3 regions of the Streptomyces sp. NPDC053673 genome follow, and region 2 is predicted to be linked to each of the others. Evidence: riboswitches for the same ligand, from Rfam matches in the RefSeq annotation. Region 2 holds a riboswitch; each other region holds the start of a gene.
What was found. A riboswitch is a leader RNA that binds a small molecule or an ion and turns the genes downstream of it on or off. The one in region 2 is predicted to bind cobalamin.
Positions count from the first base shown of each region.

Region 1: another riboswitch for cobalamin. It lies ahead of ACZ6ZQ_RS18050 (ribonucleoside-diphosphate reductase subunit alpha); the one in region 2 lies ahead of metE (5-methyltetrahydropteroyltriglutamate--homocysteine S-methyltransferase).
Region 3: another riboswitch for cobalamin. It lies ahead of cobN (cobaltochelatase subunit CobN); the one in region 2 lies ahead of metE (5-methyltetrahydropteroyltriglutamate--homocysteine S-methyltransferase).

Region 1 covers NZ_JBVJKN010000011.1:69,943-75,160, reverse strand. Annotated here, with positions in the region: gene ACZ6ZQ_RS18065 (GntR family transcriptional regulator) at 1-293, shown strand, start outside; gene ACZ6ZQ_RS18060 (carbon starvation CstA family protein) at 592-2,787, shown strand; gene ACZ6ZQ_RS18055 (YbdD/YjiX family protein) at 2,802-3,008, shown strand; cobalamin riboswitch at 3,200-3,321, shown strand; gene ACZ6ZQ_RS18050 (ribonucleoside-diphosphate reductase subunit alpha) at 3,452-5,218, shown strand, end outside.
Region 2 covers NZ_JBVJKN010000012.1:100,921-106,138, forward strand. Annotated here, with positions in the region: gene ACZ6ZQ_RS19130 (YbaY family lipoprotein) at 1-24, shown strand, start outside; gene ACZ6ZQ_RS19135 (SPW repeat protein) at 160-639, shown strand; gene ACZ6ZQ_RS19140 (MurR/RpiR family transcriptional regulator) at 876-1,796, shown strand; cobalamin riboswitch at 2,109-2,330, shown strand; gene metE (5-methyltetrahydropteroyltriglutamate--homocysteine S-methyltransferase) at 2,481-4,805, shown strand; gene ACZ6ZQ_RS19150 (crotonase/enoyl-CoA hydratase family protein) at 5,127-5,218, shown strand, end outside.
Region 3 covers NZ_JBVJKN010000058.1:19,088-24,305, forward strand. Annotated here, with positions in the region: gene cobN (cobaltochelatase subunit CobN) at 1-3,064, opposite strand, end outside; cobalamin riboswitch at 3,102-3,235, opposite strand; gene ACZ6ZQ_RS37355 (cobalamin biosynthesis protein CobG) at 3,280-4,677, shown strand; gene ACZ6ZQ_RS37360 (precorrin-8X methylmutase) at 4,674-5,218, shown strand, end outside.

The DNA of each region.
Region 1 (5,218 bases), on a different contig from region 2:
CGGCCAAGCGCTTCCCCGCGCTGCGGCGCTCGCTGGTCAAGTACACGTCGCTGTACACGGCCCTGGCCGAGGTGTACGACGTCCATCTGGCGGAGGCCGAGGAGACGATCGAGACCTCGCTGGCCACCCCGCGCGAGGCGGGACTGCTGGGTACGGACGTGGGCCTGCCGATGCTGATGCTGTCCCGGCACTCGCTGGACAGGAACGGCGAACCGGTGGAGTGGGTGCGGTCGGTGTACCGGGGGGACCGGTACAAGTTCGTGGCGAGGCTGCAGCGGCCCGAGGCGGACTGACGGGCCGACGGGCCGACGGGCTGCCGGGCTGGGGGTCCGGCCCGCGGCGCAGCCGCAATCCGGTGCAGTGCCCCCCGGAACAACACAACGTGGCGCGGCCGCAGCGGCCGGAGGCAGGCCGACCCCGGGGCCCTGGGGCCCCCGGGGTGGCCCTGACCAGCGTTCTGGAGCAGCCTCGCAGCAGACCGCCGTACCAGTCGTTGCCGTACCGATATGCGGACTGGGGGTGACGCTGGTGAAACCGTCCCCTAGATTTCCTGCGCGTTACAGGTGATCACGACGGGACGGGAGCCACACCATGGCCGAGCCGGCACCATCGAACACTTCTCAGCGGAGGATGACTCCGCGATCGATCGCAGTCTGGGTATGCGTCGCCCTGGTGGGCGCGGTCGGCTGGAGCGTGCTCGCTCTCGCGCGCGGTGAGGAAGTCTCCGCGGTCTGGATGCTCGCGGCCGCTCTCGGCTCCTACGCCATCGCCTACCGGTTCTACGCGCGCTTCATCCAGTACCGCGTGCTCAAGGCCGACAAGACCCGCGCCACCCCTGCCGAGCGGCTCGACAACGGTGTCGACTTCCATCCGACCGACCGCCGGGTGCTCTTCGGCCACCACTTCGCGGCGATCGCCGGGGCCGGTCCGCTCGTCGGCCCGATCCTGGCCGCGCAGATGGGCTATCTGCCCGGAACCATATGGATCATCGTCGGTGTGATCTTCGCCGGTGCCGTCCAGGACATGGTCACGCTGTTCTTCTCCACGCGCCGCGACGGCCGCTCGCTCGGTCAGATGGCACGGGACGAGATCGGCCCGTTCGGCGGCGCCGCGGCCCTGATCGCGGTCTTCGCCATCATGATCATCCTCCTGGCCGTGCTGGCCCTGGTGATCGTCAACGCGCTGGCGCACTCGCCATGGGGTGTCTTCTCCATCGGCATGACGATCCCGATCGCGCTCTTCATGGGCTTCTACCTGCGGACACTGCGACCGGGCAAGGTCACCGAGGTCTCGCTCATCGGTGTGTCGCTCCTCCTGCTTGCCATCGTCGCGGGCGGCTGGGTCGCCGAGTCCTCGCTCGCCGACTTCTTCACCCTGGAGCCGAGCACCCTGGTCATCTGGATGGTGGCGTACGGCTTCGTCGCCTCCGTGCTCCCGGTCTGGATGCTGCTGGCGCCGCGCGACTACCTCTCCACCTTCATGAAGATCGGCACCATCGTGCTGCTCGCGCTGGGCGTGGTCGTCGCGATGCCGACACTGAAGATGCCGGCGGTCACCGAGTTCGCGGGCAACGGCCAGGGGCCGGTCTTCGCGGGCTCGCTGTTCCCGTTCGTCTTCATCACCATCGCCTGCGGCGCGCTCTCCGGCTTCCACTCCCTGGTCTCCTCGGGCACCACCCCGAAGATGATCCAGAAGGAGACCCAGATCCGGATGATCGGCTACGGCGCGATGCTGACCGAGTCCTTCGTCGCGGTCATGGCGATGATCTGCGCCTGCATCCTCGACCCCGGTCTCTACTTCGCGGTCAACTCACCCGCCGGTGTCCTCGGCACCACGGTGGACTCCGCCTCCCAGGCGGTCGCCAACCTCGGCTTCACCGTCACCCCCGAGCAGCTGACACAGGCCGCGAAGGACGTCGAGGAAGCGAGCCTGCTCTCGCGCACCGGCGGTGCGCCGACCTTCGCGCTGGGCATGTCGGACATCTTCTCCGCGGTGGTGGGCGGCGCCGGGATGAAGGCCTTCTGGTACCACTTCGCCATCATGTTCGAGGCGCTCTTCATCCTCACCACGGTCGACGCCGGCACCCGGGTGGGGCGCTTCATGCTCCAGGACACACTGGGCAACCTCTACAAGCCGATGAAGCAGGTCAGCTGGAAGCCGGGTGTCTGGTTCGCGAGCGCGGTCGTCGTCGGCGGCTGGGGCTACTTCCTCTGGGTCGGCGTGCACGACCCGCTCGGCGGCATCAACCAGCTCTTCCCGCTCTTCGGCATCGCCAACCAGCTGCTGGCGGCCGTCGCGCTCGCCGTCTGCACCACGCTGCTGGTCAAGTCCGGGCGTCTCAAGTGGGCCTGGGTGACGGCCGTTCCGCTGGCCTGGGACGCCTCGGTCACCCTCACCGCGAGCTGGCAGAAGATCTTCTCCGGCGACCCGAAGGTGGGCTTCTTCGCCCAGCGCGACAAGTACCAGGCGGGCATCGACGCCGACAAGGTGCTGCCGCCGGCGAAGTCGATGGACGACATGCACACCGTCGTCACCAACTCGACCGTCGACGGCTTCCTCGCGGCGCTCTTCGCCATCCTCATCGTGATCGTCCTCGCGGACGCGGCCAGGGTCTGCATCAAGGCGATCCGCAACCCTGCGGGCATCCGTCTCGCCGAGGTCCCGTACGTGGAGTCGAAGCTCGTCGCGCCCGCCGGACTGATCACGACCAAGGAGGAGAAGGCGGAGCTCGCGGCCGTCGGAGCCGCAGGCGCGGACCGCGAGGCTGCGGGAAGCGGCACGGCGTGAGTACCGTGGCAGGTATGACAGCGGTGAGCGGCCTGCGGCGCGCGGTGGACTGGGTCCGCTGGTACGTGCGAGAGGTGTCGGGCGAGTCGGTGTACGACCGCTACGTCGCCCACACCAGATCCCACGACCCGGGCGCGAAGGTGATGTCACGCCGCGAGTTCGAGCGCAGCCGCATGGACGCCAGGGAGGCCGACCCCCGCGAGGGGTTCCGCTGCTGCTGAGCGATGCGCCGACGGGCCGCCGTGTTCCCCTGCGGGAAGCGGCGGCCCGTTGGCGTTCCCGTGATCCACGCTGCGCCGGAGCGCGACCGGGAGCCGGTACCAGGCGTGAGCCCGCCGACGGACGTCCTGGAGCTCCAGGAGCCGCCGCGACACAACATGTGGGGGGTTCCGCAACCAGTCGCCCCCACATGTATGCTCATCTCGCTGTCGCCGCAGGGGAATCCGGTGCGAATCCGGAACTGTCCCGCAACGGTGAATCGGTGCTACCCACGTGCCCACGAGTCCGAGGACCTGCCGACAGCGCGCCCGGACCGTCCGGCCCGGGTGCCGACACGTCCGGGCCTCGCGGAACAGGCCGGTGGACGCGGCGCACCGGCTCTCAGACGTGTGCGCCCGTGCCCCTGCGCCCCGCCGGCCCCCAGCCGAGCGAGGGAGAGCACCCCGTGACCATCGCGCCGCCCGATCCTGCTTCAACGAAGCTCACCGACGGGCCAGGTACCGCGCTGCTGCGGACCCTTACCGACCTCACCGCCGATCTCCCCGACACCGACCCGGGCCGCGTCGCCGCCGCCGCGCTCCGGGGCCGTCATGCGGGCTCGGACGAGGCCGAACTGCGCGAGTTGGCCACCGAAGCGGCCGCCGGCCTGATCTCGGAGGACCCGGCCTACTCACGGCTCGCCGCCCGGCTGCTCACCCTCACCATCGCGGAGGAGGCAGCCTCACAGGGGGCGGCCGCCTTCTCCGGCTCCGTCGCCGTCGGCCACCGCGAGGGCCTGATCGCGGACCGCACAGCCGCGTTCGTGCAGACCCACGCCGGGCGCCTCGACTCGCTCGTCGACCCCGCCGGCGACGACCGCTTCGGCTACTTCGGCCTGCGCACCCTCTACAGCCGCTATCTCCTCCGGCACCCGATCACCCGCAAGGTCATCGAGACGCCGCAGCAGTTCATGCTGCGCGTGGCCGCCGGCCTGGCGGAGGACGACTCGGTCCGGGCCCTCGACGAAGTCGCCGCGCTGTACGGGATGATGAGCCGGCTGGACTACCTGCCGTCCTCCCCCACCCTCTTCAACTCCGGAACGCGCCACCCCCAGATGTCGTCCTGCTATCTGCTGGACTCCCCGCTGGACGAGCTGGACTCCATCTACGACCGCTACCACCAGGTCGCGAGGCTGTCGAAGCACGCGGGCGGCATCGGCCTCTCCTACTCCCGCATCCGCTCCCGCGGTTCGCTGATCCGCGGTACCAACGGCCACTCCAACGGCATCGTGCCGTTCCTGCGGACGCTGGACTCCTCGGTCGCCGCCGTGAACCAGGGCGGCCGCCGCAAGGGCGCGGCCTGCGTCTACCTGGAGACCTGGCACGCGGACATCGAGGAGTTCCTGGAGCTGCGCGACAACACGGGCGAGGAGGCGCGCCGTACGCACAACCTCAACCTGGCGCACTGGATCCCCGACGAGTTCATGCGCCGGGTGAACGCGGACGCCGAGTGGTCGCTGTTCTCACCGGCCGACGTGCCCGAACTGGTCGACCTGTGGGGCGACGACTTCGACGCCGCGTACCGCAAGGCGGAGGCCGCCGGGCTCGCGCGCAGGACGATCCCGGCCCGTGACCTCTACGGCCGCATGATGCGCACCCTCGCCCAGACCGGCAACGGCTGGATGACGTTCAAGGACGCCTCGAACCGGACCGCGAACCAGACCGCCGAGCCCGGCACGGTCGTCCACTCCTCCAACCTCTGCACCGAGATCATCGAGGTCACGAACGACGGCGAGACGGCGGTCTGCAACCTCGGTTCGGTCAACCTCGGCGCCTTCGTCGAAGAGGGAGCCGACGGCCCGGAGATCGCCTGGGAGCGGCTGGACGAGACCGTCCGTACCGCCGTGACCTTCCTCGACCGGGTCGTCGACATCAACTTCTACCCGACCGAGCAGGCCGGCCGCTCCAACGCCAAGTGGCGCCCGGTGGGCCTGGGCGCGATGGGTCTCCAGGACGTCTTCTTCAAGCTGCGGATGCCGTTCGACTCGGCCGAGGCCCGGGCCCTGTCGACGCGGATCGCCGAGCGGATCATGCTGGCGGCGTACGAGGCGTCCTGCGACCTCGCGGAGCGCAGCGGCCCGCTGCCCGCCTGGGAGCAGACCCGCGCGGCGCGCGGTGTGCTGCACCCCGATCACTACGGCGCTGCCGTGGAGCTCAACTGGCCCGAGCGCTGG
Region 2 (5,218 bases):
ATCGCTCCCGTCACCGTCGTATGACCGTGCCGCAGCCGCCCGGACACGGTCCGTATCCGTCCCCACGAGTTGTCCCGGCCGCGTTGACCGGAACAGCGCAAAAAGCGTTTCATTGCAGGTGAAGGGCCGATTTCACGCTTCCGAAGGAGGCGGCCCGCCATGACCACCCACCCAAGCATCGAGCAGCACCCCGACCTGGCCGAGATGCGCGCACGTTTCGAACGGGCGACCGCGACGCCTCGCGCGCAGGCGATAGAGACGCTGGCCCTCCTCACGGGCCTGTACCTGGCGGCTTCTCCGTGGATCGCCGGGTTCAACGGCCTCACCACGCTGGCCGTGTGCAACCTGATCACCGGTGTCGCCTATGCCCTGTGCATGGGCGGGTTCGGCTCGGCCTACGAGCGGACCCACTCCCAGGCCTGGTGCGCCATAGCCATCGGAGCCTGGACGATCATCTCCCCCTGGGTCGTCGCCGGTAACGTCGCGACGGCCCGCAGCATCGTCAGCAACGTCATCGTCGGCGTCGTGGCGCTGCTGCTCGGTCTGGCCATGGCGGCCGTGGCCGAGCGCCGCGTCGGCGGCCTCCGCCGCACTCGGGCCTCCGCGCGCGGCGGCCCGGACATCGGTCCCATGCGCTGAGCGCGCGTCCCGCCTCAGGGAAGGCTCCGGCCCCGGCAAGTGCCGACCGGGTCGGGGCCTTCCCGCACGACTGCCGGTTGTTCCGCTCAGCCGTCCCCGAACTCGCCGCACGGCCGCCGCAGTCGGCAGCCGCGTACGGGGCTGTCCCACCAGCCGGACAGTGGCCGACGGTTCCCGTGGGCGACCACGGTGCGTGAGCTATGTTGAACCCAAGTGGGATGCGAAGGAGGCACACCGTGCCATCAGATCAGCAGGCGCGCGCGCAGGCGTCTGCGATCACGCCGGGAAGGCAGTCTCCCGATGCGGAGCCGACGCCTGTGGAGAGGGTCCGTGCTCTGTTCGGCGGGCATCGGCTGTCTCCCGGGCAGCGGCGGATCGCGCAGTACATCATCGACCACCTCACCGAGGCCGCCTTCTTGTCGATCACGGATCTCGCGGACCGGGTGGGGGTGAGCCAGCCGTCGGTGACGCGGTTCGCGTCGTCGGTGGGGTTCAGCGGATTCCCGGCGCTGCGGGAGGCGCTGCAGCCCATCGCGCTGAGCGCGGTCGCCGGGTCGGTGGACACGGGGGAGGACCGCCGCAACGAACTGCAGGCGGCCGTCGACGCCGAGATCGGCAGTCTGGAGGGCCTGCGCCGTGTGTTCGCCGACACGGGCAAGGTGCTCGACGTCGGCCGGGAGCTCGCCCGGTCGGTCCCGCTGACGGTTCTCGGCCTGCGGATCTCCTCGTCGCTCGCGGAGTACTTCGCGTACGGGGCGAGGCGGATCCATCCGGACGTGCGTCTGGTCTCGCGCGGGGGGAGCGTGGCCTACGACGCGCTGCTGCAGTCCCGGGAGGCGGGCGGCACGTGGGTGCTGGCGTTCGCGATGCCGCGGCACGCCAAGGAGACGCTGGCGGCGATGCGGGCCGCACGCAGTGCGGGCCTGCGCACCGCACTGATCACGGACCTGACGATGGGGCCACTGGTCGACGAGGCCGATGTCGCGTTCACGGCCGCCACCGGATCACGTCTGGTCTTCGACTCGTACGCGGCGCCGGGGGTGCTGTCGGCGGCCATCCTCCAGGCCATGGCCGATGCCGATCCCGAGCGTACGCAGATGCGTCTCGAGCAGTACGAGCAGGCCGCTGAGCAGCACGATTTCTTCCTGGAGGACTGACGCCGGCGGGGCCGGGCGGCGGTCTTGCGGAAGGGACTTTCACACCCAGAGGTGCATGAATTTTTTCATGCCCTTGCTTACTTGGCAGTAAATATATTTACTTCAGGTGGCACTGCGGACGACACTCCTCCTCGTCGGCCCCACGGTGTTCTGTTAGGGCAGCCTCTCCCCTTGGCTGCCCCCCGGCGGCCCCGGTCAACCCCTGGGCCGGGGCCGCCGGCAAGACGGCCGGTCTGCTGCATGCAGGCCACCCGCACCCGCGCATCACCTTCCGGAATGTGAACAGTGATGTCCGCGCACCCACGTACCCCCTACGCTGACCGTGCAGCTGGTACGCCCTGTCAGCCGGACAGGAGCGTCGTAAGAGGGAACCCGGTGGGAATCCGGGACTGCCCCGCAGCGGTGAGCGGGAACGACCGCCGTCATACGCACTGGGCCCGGCCGGGTCTGGGAAGCGACGGCCAGTAGATGTCCGCCGGGAAACCGGCAGACGTGCCCGCGAGTCCGAAGACCTGCCCGTTGCCCGCCCGCGACGTACGCGTGCGGAGATCCCGGTGACCTCGAGGGCGGGTCGGCGCACACACCAGGCGGAACGGGCAACACCCGGCCGCCCGGTCGCCGTTCCTTCGCGCCCTCGACCCGTCCCGGGGTCGTATCGGAGACACGCTCGCGAAGGAGAGTTCCGTGACCAGCAAGTCCGCAGCCACGGGAGCACGGGCCACCGTGTACGGCTACCCCCGGCAGGGCCGGAACCGGGAACTGAAGAAGGCGATCGAGGGCTACTGGAAGGGCCGCGTCACCGCGGACGCCCTCCGGGACACCGCCGCGGACCTGCGCCGCACCCACTGGCGGCAGCTCGCAGAGGCCGGTGTCCACGAGATGCCGACCGGTGACTTCTCGTACTACGACCACGTCCTGGACACCAGCGTGATGGTCGGCGCGATCCCCGCCCGCCACCGTGCCGCCGTCGAGGCAGACGCCCTGGACGGCTATTTCGCGATGGCACGCGGCACCCAGGACGCGGCGCCGCTGGAGATGACCAAGTGGTTCGACACCAACTACCACTACCTCGTCCCCGAGCTCGGCCCCGGCACCGTGTTCTCCGCCGATCCGGCCAGGCAGGTCGCCGAGTTCAGGGAGGCGCTCGCACTCGGCCACCGCGCCCGCCCCGTGCTCGTCGGCCCGGTCACGTACCTGCTGCTGGCCAAGCCCGCTCCCGGCGTCGACGACGGCTTCGAGCCGCTGACACTGCTGGACCGGCTGCTGCCGGTGTACGCCGAGGTACTCGCCGATCTGCGGGCCGCCGGGGCCGAGTGGGTGCAGCTGGACGAGCCCGCCCTCGTCCAGGACCGCACCCCCGCCGAACTGGACGCCGCCGCCCGCGCCTACCGCGCCCTCGGCGGCCTCAGCGACCGGCCCAGGCTGCTGGTCGCCTCCTACTTCGACCGGCTCGGCGAAGCACTGCCGGTCCTGGCCAAGGCTCCCGTCGACGGTCTCGCCCTCGATTTCACCGGCCCGGCCGCCGCGAACCTCGGCGAACTCGCCGCGGCCGGCGGGCTGCCCGGCAAGCGCCTGGTCGCCGGAGTCGTCGACGGCCGCAACGTATGGATCAACGACCTCTCGGCCTCGCTCGCCACCCTGGGTACCCTGCTCGGTCTCGCCGACCGGGTCGATGTGTCCGCCTCCTGCTCGCTTCTGCATGTGCCGCTGGACAGCACCGTCGAGCACGACATCGATCCACAGATCGCCCGCTGGCTCGCCTTCGCCCGCCAGAAGACCGCCGAGATCGTCACCCTGGCCCGTGGTCTCGCGCAGGGCACGGACACGATCGCGGCGGAGCTGGCCGCGAACCGGGCCGATCTGGCTTCCCGTGCGGGCTCGGCGATCACCCGCGACCCGGCGGTGCGCGCCCGGGCGGCAGCTGTCACCGACGCGGACGGCCGCCGCGCGCAGCCGTATCCGGAGCGGGCCGCCGCCCAGCGCGCCCACCTCGCGCTGCCGCTGCTGCCGACGACCACCATCGGATCGTTCCCCCAGACCGGCGAACTGCGCACCGCCCGTGCCGATCTGCGCGCCGGGCGTATCGACACCGCCGGCTACGAGGAGCGCATCGAGGCCGAGATCCGCGAGGTCATCTCCTTCCAGGAGAAGGCCGGAATCGACGTCCTGGTGCACGGTGAGCCCGAACGCAACGACATGGTGCAGTACTTCGCCGAGCGGCTCACCGGCTACATCGCCACCCGGCACGGCTGGGTCCAGTCGTACGGCACCCGCTGCGTCCGCCCGCCGATCCTCGCCGGCGACATCTCCCGCCCCGAACCGATGACCCTGCGCTGGACCCGCTTCGCGCAGTCACTCACCGACCGACCGGTCAAGGGCATGCTCACCGGCCCGGTCACCATGCTCGCCTGGTCCTTCGTCCGCGACGACCAGCCGCTCGGGGACACCGCACGCCAGGTCGCCCTCGCCCTGCGGGACGAGGTCGACGACCTCGAAGCGGCGGGAACCTCCGTCATCCAGGTCGACGAACCCGCCCTGCGCGAGACGCTGCCGCTGCGCGCCGCGGACCGGGCCCGCTATCTCACATGGGCGACCGAGGCGTTCCGCCTCACCACCAGCGGGGTGCGCCCGGACACCCAGATCCACACCCATATGTGCTACGCCGAGTTCGGTGACATCCTCCAGGCCATCGACGACCTCGACGCCGATGTCATCAGCCTGGAGGCCGCCCGCTCCCATATGCAGGTCGCCGGTGAACTCGCCATCGCCGGCTATCCGCGCGAGGTCGGCCCCGGTGTGTACGACATCCACTCGCCACGCGTCCCTGGCGCCGCCGACGCGGGGGCCCTGCTCCGCAAGGGACTCGAGGCCATCCCGGCGGAGCGGCTGTGGGTCAATCCCGACTGCGGCCTCAAGACCCGCGGCTGGCCGGAGACCCGGGCGTCACTCGACAACCTCGTCGCAGCGGCCCGTGAGATCCGGACGGACCTCTCCGCACCGGCATCCTGAGCCCACTCCGTGCCGGGGCCGGGCACCGATGTGCGTGCCCGGCCCGGCACACCCCCGACCAGCGCCGGAGTGGGACCGCTCGGCGAGGCGGTCACGCAGCAACTCTGTACGTACGCAGCGACACCCGGCGCGGCGAGGCCGCCCAGGTGCCCGGCTGCCCGGGACAGCGGATGAGGCTGGCTCCGGGGTGCCCGGGCCCACTAGTGCCGCGACCGGGCAAAGCTTGCCGGGAGGGGCACTAGCTTTCGTCGGGACCATCCGGTACTCGCGGCCCGGGGATTCCTCCCCGGGCGGCGGTCGACCCCTGTGGGAAGGCGAACGATGAGCGAGAACCCTGCGGTGCGGATCGAGCGCGAGGGCCCCGTGCTCACGGTGATCCTCAGCCGCCCCGAGGTCCGTAACGCCGTCGACGG
Region 3 (5,218 bases), on a different contig from region 2:
CGGGGCGGCCTTCGAGGCCGCGGCCGTACGCGTACCCGCCCCACACCGTGTACACCTCGGCGAGGTCGGCATCGGTGCGCCAGTCGCGGGAGTCGATCAGCTGGAGCAGACCGGCGCCGTACGTGCCCGGACGGGAGCCGAAGATACGGGTGGTGGCGCGGCGTTCGTCGCCGTGCTCGGCCAGGTCCGCCTGGGCGTGCGCCCGTACGTAGTTGACGTCGGCGGGCTCGTCGAGCGAGGCGGCGAGCCGTACGGCGTCGTCCAGCAGGCCGATGACGTGCGGGAACGCGTCCCGGAAGAAGCCGGAGATACGCAGAGTGACGTCGATGCGCGGGCGGCCCAGTTCCTCGGCCGGGACGGGCTCCAGGCCGGTGACGCGGCGGGACGCCTCGTCCCAGACGGGGCGGATGCCGAGCAGCGCGAGGGCCTCGGCGACATCGTCGCCGGCGGTGCGCATCGCGCTCGTACCCCACAGGGACAGGCCGACGGAGGTGGGCCACTCGCCGTTGTCGGTGCGGTAGCGCGTGAGCAGCGACTCGGCGAGAGCCTGGCCGGTCTCCCAGGCGAGTCGGGACGGCACGGCCTTGGGGTCGACCGAGTAGAAGTTGCGGCCGGTCGGCAGGACGTTGACGAGGCCGCGCAGCGGCGAACCGGACGGTCCTGCCGGGACGAAGCCGCCGTTCAGCGCGTGGACGGCGTGGTCGAGCTCGTCGGTGGTGGCGGCGAGGCGCGGGACGACCTGACGGGCGGCGAAGTCGAGGATGTCGGCGACGGCCTGTCCATACCCCCCCGACGCGGAGGTCACGGAGGCGACGGCGGCCGGGTCCCAGTCGGCCTCCTCCATCGCCTCGACCAGCGCGCGGGCCGCGGCCTCCGCCTCGTCGGCGGTGGTGCGGGTGGCGGCGGACTCGTCGAGGCCGAGGGCTTCACGCAGTCCGGGCAGGGCGGTCGTACCGCCCCAGATCTGCCGGGCGCGGAGGATGGACAGAACGAGATTGACGCGCTCGGGTCCGGTCGGCGCACCGCCGAGCACATGCAGACCGTCGCGGATCTGGGCGTCCTTGACCTCGCAGAGCCAGCCGTCGACGTGGAGCAGGAAGTCGTCGAAGCCGTCGTCGTCGGGCCGGTCGTCCAGCCCCAGGTCGTGGTCGAGCTTCGCGGCCTGGATCAGGGTCCAGATCTGGGCGCGGATGGCAGGGAGCTTCGCCGGGTCCATCGACGAGATCTGCGCGTACTCGTCGAGCAGCTGCTCCAGGCGCGCGATGTCGCCGTAGGAGTCGGCGCGGGTCATCGGCGGGACGAGATGGTCGATGAGGGTGGCGTGCACGCGGCGCTTGGCCTGGGTGCCCTCACCCGGGTCGTTGACCAGGAACGGGTAGACGAGCGGCAGGTCGCCGAGCGCCGCGTCGGGGGCACAGGCGGCGGACAGGCCCGCGTTCTTGCCGGGCAGCCACTCCAGGTTGCCGTGCTTGCCGAGGTGGATCATCGCGTCGGCGCCGAAACCGCCGTCGTCCTGCCGGGCCGCGATCCAGCGGTAGGCGGCGAGGTAGTGGTGCGAGGGCGGCAGATCGGGGTCGTGGTAGATCGCGATCGGGTTCTCGCCGAAGCCGCGCGGCGGCTGGATGACGACGAGGAGATTGCCGCGGCGCAGGGCGGCCAGCACGATGTCGCCCTCGGGATTGCGGGAGCGGTCCAGGAACATCTCGCCGGGCGCCGGGCCCCAGTGCTCCTCGACGTGCTCGCGCAGTTCCTGCGGCAGGGTCGCGTACCAGCGCTTGTAGTCGGCGGCCGGGATACGGACCGGATTGCGGGCGAGCTGCTCCTCGGTGAGCCAGTCCTGGTCGTGGCCGCCCGCCTCGATGAGCGCGTAGATCAGCTCGTCGCCGTCGCCGGACGCGAGGCCGGGGATCTCCTCCGTACCGAAGTCGTAGCCCTCCGCCCGGAGCCGGCGCAGCAGCGAGACCGCGGAGGCGGGGGTGTCGAGGCCGACGGCGTTGCCGATGCGGGAGTGCTTCGTCGGGTACGCGGACAGGACGAGGGCGAGCCGCTTCTCGGCGTTCGGGATGTGGCGCAGACGGGCGTGGCGTACGGCGATCCCGGCGACGCGGGCGGCGCGCTCGGGGTCGGGGACATAGGCCGGGAGGCCGTCCTCGTCGATCTCCTTGAAGGAGAACGGGACGGTGATGAGGCGGCCGTCGAACTCCGGGACCGCGACCTGGCTGGCGGCGTCCAACGGGGACAGGCCCTCGTCGTTCTCCTCCCAGCTGCTGCGCGACCCGGTCAGGCACAGCGCCTGCAGGACGGGCACGTCGAGCGCGGCGAGCGCGCCCGCGTCCCAGGACTCGTCGTCACCGCCGGCCTGTGCCTCGGCGGGCCTGGTGCCGCCGGCGGCGAGGACGGTCGTGACGATGGCGTCGGCGCCGCGGAGCTGTTCGAGGAGCTCCGGCTCGGGGGCGCGCAGCGATGCCACGTAGAGGGGGAGGGCCCGGCCGCCCGCGTCCTCGACGGCGTCGCAGAGGGCACCGACGAAGGCGGTGTTCCCGCTCATGTGGTGGGCGCGGTAGTAGAGCACGGCGATGGTGGGGCCGGTGGGGCCGGTGGTGCTCTTCGCCTCACGGTCCAGGTGGCCCCAGGTCGGCGCCGGGGCCGGGGGCTCGAAGCCATGACCGGTGAGCAGGACCGTGTCCGACAGGAAACGGGCGAGCTGCTCCAGATTGTCCGGACCGCCGTGCGCGAGGTAGGCGTGCGCCTCGGCGGCGATCCCGACCGGGACGGTGGAGGCCTCCATCAGCTGGGCGTCGGGGGCCTGTTCGCCGGTGAGGACGACCACGGGCCGGTCCTGGGCCAGCAGCTGGTCCAGACCCTCCTGCCAGGCGCGGATACCGCCGAGGAGCCGTACGACGACGAGGTCGGTGCCGTCGAGGAGCGCCGGCAGCTCGTCGAGCGGGAGCCGGGAGGGATTGGCCAAGCGGTACGCCACCGGGCCGTCGTTGCCGTCGGCCGCGCGGGCGCTGAGCAGGTCGGTGTCAGAAGTCGACAGCAGCAGGATCGTCGCGTGCGTCATCGCGTGCGCAGGCCTTCCTCGGGGTGTCCGCGCCCCGGGTGGTCGTAGGACGGCGGGAGTTCCTGACTCGCCGGGTCCCGAGGGCCCGGCTCACAGTGGCGGGACCGCGCCGGATTCTCACCGGGCTTCCTCCCCAGGGCCCTGGGACCCCTTGCCTTTCTGCATAGTAGAGGCTGGCCCTTGCCGACAGGGCGGCCACCTGGAATGACGTAGGTATGCTCGCCGCCATGCCGCCCACACCGCCAACACCCCCGGACCGGGACGAACCCCGCATTCGGGACCGGGGAGACGCATGCCCGGGCGCGCTGCGGCTGCACGCGGCGGACGACGGGCAGCTGGCCCGACTCCGGTTGCCCGCAGGCGTCTTGACGCCTCGTCAGGTCGAAGCCCTGGCCGATGCTGCGGAGCGGCTCGGTGACGGGGCGCTGAGCATCACCTCCCGTGGGAACGCGGAACTGCGCGGCCTCGGCGAGGGGTGCGGGGCGCAGCTCGCGGGAGTGCTCCGGGAGGCCGGACTGTTGCCCTCGGACACGCACGAGCGGGTACGCAACGTGCTGGCCTCACCGCTCGCCGGACTCGACGGACTCGGTTACGGCGACGTCCAGTTGTGGGCGCGCGAACTGGACGTGCTGCTGTGCGCGAGCGACGGGGCGGCCGGGCTGTCCGGGCGGTTCCTGTTCGCCCTGGACGACGGGCGCGGGGACGTGGCGGGCCTCGGTGCGGATGTGACCTTGCTCGCAGAGACGGGCGGCTCGGCGCTCGTACGCGTCGGGGACCAGGCGTTTCGCATCCGCGCTGCCGATGCCCCGCGCGCGGCCCTCGCCGCCGCGGAAGCCTTCCTCGCGGCGGCGGTCGCGGCGGGCACGGGGGCGTGGCGGGTGCGGGAGCTGCCCGGTGGGCAGGACATTGCCGTGGGGGCGCATCTGGAACGGGCGGGCGTCGCCGCGGAAGCTTTCCCCGCTCCGCCCCTTCCCGGCTGTGTCGATGTGCGGCTCCGCCACGTGGGGAGCAAGCCCCCGGACCCCCGTACGGCCTTCGGCCGTGAGGCGGAACCCGTGCCCGGGGTCGTAGAAGGGCCCGGCGGCTGGGCCCTCTCCGTCGCCGCCCCGCTCGGACGGCTCACCGTCGCGCAGGTCCGCGCGCTGCTCCCCGCGCCCGCGGACGAGGTACGGCTCACGCCGTGGCGCGGAGTCGTCGTGCCCGGGTTCGCCGACCGCGCGGCGGCCGAGGCGCGGCTCGCGCAGCTCGGCGAGGCCGGGCTGATCACCGGCGCCGACTCCCCCTGGTACGGCGTCGGCGCCTGCACCGGCCGGCCCGGATGCGCCAAGTCGCTGGCCGACGTGCGGACCGACGCGGCACCCGGCCGGGGCGGCCTGCCCGTGTACTGGTCCGGCTGCGAGCGGCGGTGCGGACATCCGCACGGGGAGTACGTGGACGTCCTGGCCACGGCGGACGGCACGTACCGGGTGACCGTGCTCGGCGCCGGCGTACCGGTCGGCGGGCCGACCGACGTACCGACAGACCGGGGGCTGGCCGACGCTGTCGCGGTGGCACGGGCCACGCCCCTCCCGACGACCGTCCCGACGACCGCCACGAAGACCGTCACGAGATGAGCGAGAGCACAGTGTTCGACTACGAGAAGGACGGCGCGGAGATCTACCGCCAGTCCTTTGCCACGATCCGCGCCGAGGCCGATCTCGCCGCGCTGCCCGCCGACGTCAGCCAGGTCGCCGTGCGGATGATCCACGCCTGCGGCATGACCGACCTCGTCCGCGATCTCGCCTACTCGCCCGGCGTGGTGGCCCGCGCACGCGCGGCCCTACGTGCCGGCGCACCCATCCTCTGCGACGCCCAGATGGTCGCCAGCGGTGTCACCCGCAAGCGGCTGCCCGCGGACAACGACGTGATATGCACGCTCTCCGACCCGTCCGTGCCCGCGCTCGCCGCCGAACTCGGTACGACGCGCAGCGCGGCCGCGCTGGAGCTGTGGCGCGACCGTCTCGACGGCGCGGTCGTCGCCGTGGGTAACGCGCCCACCGCGCTCTTCCGGCTCCTGGAGATGATCGAGGAGGGCGCGCCCCGCCCGGCCGCCGTCATCGGCGTGCCGGTCGGATTCATCGGCGCGGCCGAGTCCAAGGACGCGCTCGCCGTGCA